2 regions of the Jeotgalibacillus sp. JSM ZJ347 genome follow, and region 1 is predicted to be linked to the other one. Evidence: riboswitches for the same ligand, from Rfam matches in the RefSeq annotation. Region 1 holds a riboswitch; the other holds the start of a gene.
The links. A riboswitch is a leader RNA that binds a small molecule or an ion and turns the genes downstream of it on or off. The one in region 1 is predicted to bind cobalamin.

Region 1 (3,422 bases):
TGGCATTAAATCACACCCCGGCCACGAGACAGCAGCGAAGCAGTCACGCGGCTTCGGCGGAATGATCTCATTTGACGTTAGCAGCGGTGAAAAAGCAGCACGCGTACTTGAAAAAGTGAAATACTTTACGCTTGCCGAAAGCCTTGGCGCAGTTGAAAGTCTGATCTCAGTACCGGCGCGCATGACGCATGCATCAATTCCTGCAGAACGCCGCGCAGAGCTTGGTATTACAGACGGACTTGTGAGAATTTCGGTTGGGATTGAAGATATTGAAGATTTACTTGCAGACCTGGAACAGGCGCTGGAAGATTAATAGTGATGAGCCGCTCCTTTGTTGGGGCGGTTTTGTTTATGGTACAAGGTGTTGCACGGACTGCGACAACTTCTGAGCTGATTGCTACAACTCAGGCAGGGATTGCTACAAGTTGGAGCAGAATAGCTGCAACTTCCCGGGTGTATCGCTACAACCTCAGAGGTAAATGCAGCAACTCTGCAAAAAACCACGACATCTTAATCAATAAATAAATCAAACGAAGATTTATCTCGAATTCGAGATGTTTTCCCTTGCATTCTTTTACAAACAGGCATACAATAAAGACGGGAAATATCTCAGTTTCGAGATAAAAGGAGTGTTCGCTATGAAAGTAACAGGAATTCATCACGTATCAGCCATCACATCGGCTGCTGAGAAAAACCATAAATTTTTTACACAAGTGTTAGGCATGCGCCTGGTTAAAAAGACTGTCAATCAGGACAGCACGTCTTCCTATCACTTATTTTACGCAGATGCAGTAGGCAGTCCGGGAACGGATATAACCTACTTTGATATCCCGATGGCAGGACGTACGTATCCAGGCGTTTCAAGTATTTCAAATACGGCATTCCGCGTGCCGACGACTGAATCGCTTCATTACTGGAAAAAGCGTTTTGAGGAACTAAATGTCCGTCATGATGACATTGAAAAACGTGCGGGCCGTGACACACTTTATTTTGAGGATGAAGAAGGGTCGCGCCTGATGCTTGTAGCGGATAATGGTGAGGAAGGTGTTGCACCAGGTGTGCCATGGACTGGCGCTGATGTGCCTGAGGAGCATGCAATTGTTGGGCTCGGACCGGTGACACTGACTGTACGCCGCGCAGAAAAAACAATCGCAGTACTTGAGCAAGTGCTTGGTTTTGAAAAAGTGGGTGAGTATCCGAATCGTGCTGGCGCTGAGTTGCCTGCGATTCAGGTGATGTCTGTCGCTGAAGGGGGAACAGGTGCTGAAGTGCATATTGAAGAACGCCCTGACCTGCCGCCTGAACGTCCTGGCCGGGGAAGCGTGCACCACGTGGCCTTCCGAATTCCGACTTTCGAGGACTATGAAAAATGGGATGACCGCATCCGCAGCTTTGGTCTGATGACATCAGGCGAAGTGGACCGCTATTATTTCCGCTCCATTTACTTCCGTGAATCAAACGGGATTCTGTTTGAACTTGCAACAGATGAGCCGGGCTTTGCAACGGATGAGGATATGGAGCACCTCGGTGAAGAGCTTGCGCTGCCGCCATTCCTTGAGCCTAAGCGCGCGCAAATCGAAGCGAGCTTGAGACCACTTGAAATCAAAAACTGATTTGCCTGCCGTCCGGCTAGCGCCGGGCGGCTTTTAAGTGGTTTTAGGACTAGGTCATTTTTCACTTTTCTAAGAAGTGGCTTTAACTTTCTACGAAGCACCAGTGTTACTCTATGAACCCTGTCTACTTTTCTACGAAGAAGATGCCCTATTCTACGAACAAGACTGACTTTTCTAAGAACACACCCAACCCCACCCAAAAATCTCTTGCACAAAATCCAAAACTAAGTGCTATAATAGCATTGGAAAAACATTTCAATATGAACGGATAGAGGTGCTGATCGTCAATGATCAGTTAAAAGGGAAGCTGGTGTAATTCCAGCGCGGTCCCGCCACTGTAAATGACATATGTCTGCCGCATCCACTGTAGCTTCAGCTATGGGAAGGAGGCAAACGCTGATCGTCATAAGCCAGGAGACCTGCCTTGATTCCAAGCACCTGACACGCCTACGAGGATATGGGCGGGTGTTGCAGTCTCTCCGTTTTTTACATACGGCTATACCCTGCAACCCTGCATCTCCCGCGTGAGATGTTTTTTTATTGTCAAAAATCATAAGACGGAGGAACACAAAATGAAAAAATGGTTACCAGTTTTACTCGCAGCAGGCGTACTTTCAGCCTGCTCAGATAGCGCAGAAGAAACAACAGAAGCACCAGCAGACGATCAGGAACAGGAAGAAGCAGAAGAGCCTGCTGAGTCAGAATCATCATTCCCGGTCACTGTAACAGATGCAAATGGTGACGAGATTACAATCGAAGAGCAGCCAGATGCGATCGTTTCGATGCTGCCAAGTAATACAGAGATTGCATACGCACTTGGACTTGATGAAGAAATTGTCGGTGTATCTGACTTTGACAATTACCCTGAAGAAGCAATGGAAGTTGAAAAAATCGGCGGCATGGAATTTAACGTAGAAAAGATTATTGCCCTTCAGCCTGATGTTGTGCTTGCACATGCCTCTAATCCGGGTGGTGCAGATGGTCTTCAGCAGATTGAAGATGCAGGGATTTCAGTTGTTGTGATTGAAAATGCGATGACTTTTGATGAAGTGTATGACACGATCGACATGATTGGTCAGGTCACTGGTACAACAGAAGAAGCAGAGCAGATAATTGCCGATATGCAGGCAGGCTTTGATGAAATTGCTGAAAAGGTTTCAGCGATATCAGAAGAGGACCAGAAATCAGTGCTGGTTGATGTCGCTGGACCACCTGAGATGTATGTGGCAGGAAACAATACATTTATTCAGGAAATGCTTGATCTGATCAATGCTGAAAACGTGATGGCAGATCAGGAAGGCTTTGTACCTTTAACAGAAGAGGAAGTTGTATCACGTAACCCTGATGTTGCACTGCTCACATTTGGTTATTATGTTGAAAATGCTGTAGATCAGTGGATGAGTTATGAAGGGTTTAGTCAGGTTACTGCTGTAACAGAAGAAGCTGTATTTGAAGTTCCATCAGATGAAGTTACACGTTCAGGTCCAAGACTCGTAGAAGGAACGCAGGCGCTTGCGGAAGCGATCTATCCTGATGTTTTCGCGGAATAAGGTCTGGGCGGGATACGCTGTTTCCATCCTGCTTTTACTGACTGCATTCACACTCGGGGTCACAGTCGGCTCTGTACGGGTGCCGTTTATGGAAATGCTCAGCATTTTTGCAGGGGCTTTCAGTAACAGAGAAGCACTGGACCCGATGTTCAGCTCAATCGTGCTTGATATCAGGTTTCCACGTGTTGTGCTTGCGGCACTTGTCGGGGCATCCCTTGCAATTGCGGGGGCTTCTTTTCAAGGACTTCTAAAAAATCCG
Region 2 (3,422 bases), on a different contig from region 1:
AGGCACGGTTACTTTGAACTTAAAGTTCTTCTTCTCTTCCGCATATTCCACTGCATAGATTGGATCAATACCATCTGTCGAGCCCCCGATTTTTGCCGTGGATGAATTCGGTGCAACTGCCATCAGCCAGCCGTTGCGGATGCCTTTGTCCTGTACACTCTTTTGAAGTGCCTGCCATTCTTCTGAATGGTATCCTTTTCTCTTAAAATAACGGCCAGTCTGCCATTCTGATCCTTCAAACTGACTGTACACACCTTTTTCCTCAGCAAGTGCATTTGAAGCTTTGATGGTTTCAAGTGCAATGGTTTCATAAAGTTTGTCTGCATAATCTACTGCTTCTTCAGACTCCCACTGAATGTTTTCAAGTGCGAGCAGGTGATGCCACCCAAATGTACCAAGTCCAATCGCACGGTATTTCTTATTTGTCCGCTGCGCCTGACCAACCGTAATATTGTTCAGATCAATAACGTTATCAAGCATTCTGACCTGAATTGGAATGAGCCGCTTCAACACCTCACCTTTTACAGCGCGTGCAAGATTAATAGACGAGAGATTGCAGACAACAAAATCACCCGGCTTGCGGACAATCACAATGTTTCCATCCTCATCCTCATATTCTTTTGTAATTGTTGTTGCAGACATATTCTGTGCAATTTCAGTACACAGATTGCTGCAGTAAATTGACGTCCGCCCTTCAGCAATCTTATTCGGATTCTGACGGTTCACCTCATCACGGTAAAACATATACGGCGTCCCGGTCTCAAGCTGTGACACCATCATGCGCGCCATCATATCCATCGCGCGATACGTCTTTCTCGGTAAAAGCGGATGATTCATAGCCTCTTCGTATTTCTCAGTAAAATATTTGTGGTCAGCCTCATCATAAAAGTCCTCCAGACCGAGTGGATTTCCATGTTCATCCTTCCACCCCATTACTGTTTTCACTTCATGAGGACAAAACGTATGCCACTCTCCAATGCTGCGGCCCGACTCATCTGTTTCCTGTAGCTTTTGCATAAATAAATCCGGAATCGATACGCCTGTAAAAATATCATGCGCTTTTCTTCTCTCATCCCCATTGTTTGTTTTCAAATCTAGAAAGCCGTTCATCATATCTTTATGAAATACATCCAGATAGACTGCAACAGCGCCTTGTCTCTGACCAAGCTGATCCACACTGACCGCTGTGTTGTTCAATAATCGAATCCACGGAATCACACCAGAAGAATTCCCTTTAAACTTTTTAATATCAGACCCAAGCGCCCTTACTTTTCCGTAATATACGCCGATTCCCCCGCCGTCTTTACTGAGCCGCGCAATATCCCAGTTGTTTGTGTAAATGCCATCCAGCGAATCCTCCACCGTATCAATAAAGCACGATGCAAGCTGTCCGGTCTTTTTCCCGGCATTTGATAAAGTTGGCGTGGCAACAGTCATAAATAAGTTACTCATTGCCCAGTATGCTTCTTTGACAAGTGACAGTCTCTTTTCAGGTGCTTCATTTTTCATCAGCAGCATCGCAATGATCATAAAGCGCTCCTGCGGCAGCTCGTAAAGGTTGCGGTCATGATCACGCGCAAGATAGCGATCAGCAAGCAAAAACAGACCGATATAGTTAAAAAGATGATCCCGCTCCGGTTCAATCTCCCGGCCGAGTTCTTCCAAATCAGCTTTTGAATAAGCATTGAGTTCTTCAGTGTAAATATCTTTATGTATCAGCGTCTGGATCAGCTCATGGAAGCTGCCGTACTTTTGTGAAGGGTCATAATTCCGATTTGATGCTGCCTGCTCATACAGTTCGTTCAGGTATAGTCCTGCTGCAAGGAAAGTCCAGTCCGGTGCGTCCATTGCTACACGGTTCAGTGCATAGTGCATGGCAAAGTCACGTGCGGTATCTTCTCTTTTTGCAAGCTGCTCCATCAGTTCAGTTGCATCGAGCCTGTGTTTGACTGCTGTTTCTTTAATGGTTTGCAACGTCTGCTGGAGATTGGTTGTTTTTTGTGTGGTCATGCTTGTGTACCTCCGTCTGAAATAATGTAGTGTACTTCCCGTAACCGCTGATCCTTTCCGTGGAGGACTACGCTTTCCTGCCCCCGGCCGGTGAGCTTCCTCAGGCTTCGCCTTGCGGGATCTCACCGGGCCTTTCCCGGGGCGGGAGTCTCCGTCCTCCACTCCAAGGATCAGCTTTGTTTTAATAAAATGGCCTTATTGCATAAAAAATAGTAAAAGACAAAACAAAAACCGCCTATCGGAATAGGCGGTCAGATAAACGATTTGCATTATAAGAGCAGAGTTCACACACGGGACCTGTCTTATAAAGCCATCGTTTCTTTCCTCACACCCCGAAGAAATGAAAACAAAAAATAAGACAGGTCTCCTGACTTGTGCGTCATTCTACTCTGAACCCTTCCCATATAAGCACCCTGATTTAGAGCTCTCTTACACAGTGGATTGTTCATTTCGTCAGCACATACAGTTGCGGGGGCAGTACCGGATTCTCACCGGATTCCCTTTTAAGCGATGTTTCGCATCTTATTTTTCGGCAACACTATATGTAGTTATCATCAAAAACAAAAACACTATATATTGAATAATGACATCTTACCTGAAAGATTTACTTTTGGCAAGGAAGAGTTCATTTTATTATATTGTAATTCATTTACGCAAGTTACCCTTCAGCTTTCCTGTGTACGATAAGCGCTGTGACAGCTCCGACGATGGTGATCACGCAACAGGAATAGATAAATGTATATAGACCAAGCACCTGATATCCAAGCAGGATCACGATGCCATCAATGATAAAAATGACGATTCCTGCGTTGATGGAGACAGCTTTTGAGATGATATGAGCCAGAAGATCTGTGCCCCCAGTACTCGTCTCAAAACGCAGCATTAGACCAATCCCAAGACCAATGAACAAGCCGCCTGCTATGACACTTGGAACAACCGGCATTTGAAACACCTGTCTTAGCGGCGACAGCCAGTCAATGAACAGTGACGAAACGAATAAACCATGGAGACTACTATAAAAGTAAGCTCTTTTCGTGAACCATGAATAAACAAAAAGTGGAACACTGAAAAAAATCATTGCCAGCCCCGCCTGTATGCCGAAATAATAATGAGCAATCAGCGCAAGACCAATCATTCCTCCGTCAAGCAAATGGTGCGGGACTAAGAAGCCATTAATCCCTAAAGCCAGCATGAGACTTCCTAAAATGATTGCCATGCTCTTTTTTAAAAGCATATGACCCCTTTCAATATGAAATTTATTTCTTATTTTATGATGCTCTGAGAGATATATGCCTTTGCAATCAAACTGGAGATGTACTCCGGATAAAAAATATAGGCACTTTGGTTTATCGATACCAAACAAAGGTTATAGGTATAAAAGATTAAATAACTAACGAAGTTCATATAAAAAT

Region 2: it holds a riboswitch for cobalamin, as region 1 does, so the genes downstream of both, ACH6CZ_RS15700 (ribonucleoside-diphosphate reductase subunit alpha) here and ACH6CZ_RS08720 (ABC transporter substrate-binding protein) in region 1, are expected to answer to the same signal.

Annotation. Positions count from the first base shown of each region.
Region 1 covers NZ_JBISEN010000002.1:594,998-598,419, forward strand. Annotated here, with positions in the region: gene ACH6CZ_RS08705 (bifunctional cystathionine gamma-lyase/homocysteine desulfhydrase) at 1-313, shown strand, start outside; gene ACH6CZ_RS08710 (hypothetical protein) at 352-525, shown strand; gene ACH6CZ_RS08715 (ring-cleaving dioxygenase) at 639-1,613, shown strand; cobalamin riboswitch at 1,869-2,054, shown strand; gene ACH6CZ_RS08720 (ABC transporter substrate-binding protein) at 2,186-3,163, shown strand; gene ACH6CZ_RS08725 (FecCD family ABC transporter permease) at 3,126-3,422, shown strand, end outside.
Region 2 covers NZ_JBISEN010000009.1:43,627-47,048, forward strand. Annotated here, with positions in the region: gene ACH6CZ_RS15700 (ribonucleoside-diphosphate reductase subunit alpha) at 1-2,010, opposite strand, end outside; cobalamin riboswitch at 2,351-2,550, opposite strand; gene ACH6CZ_RS15705 (YitT family protein) at 2,669-3,244, opposite strand.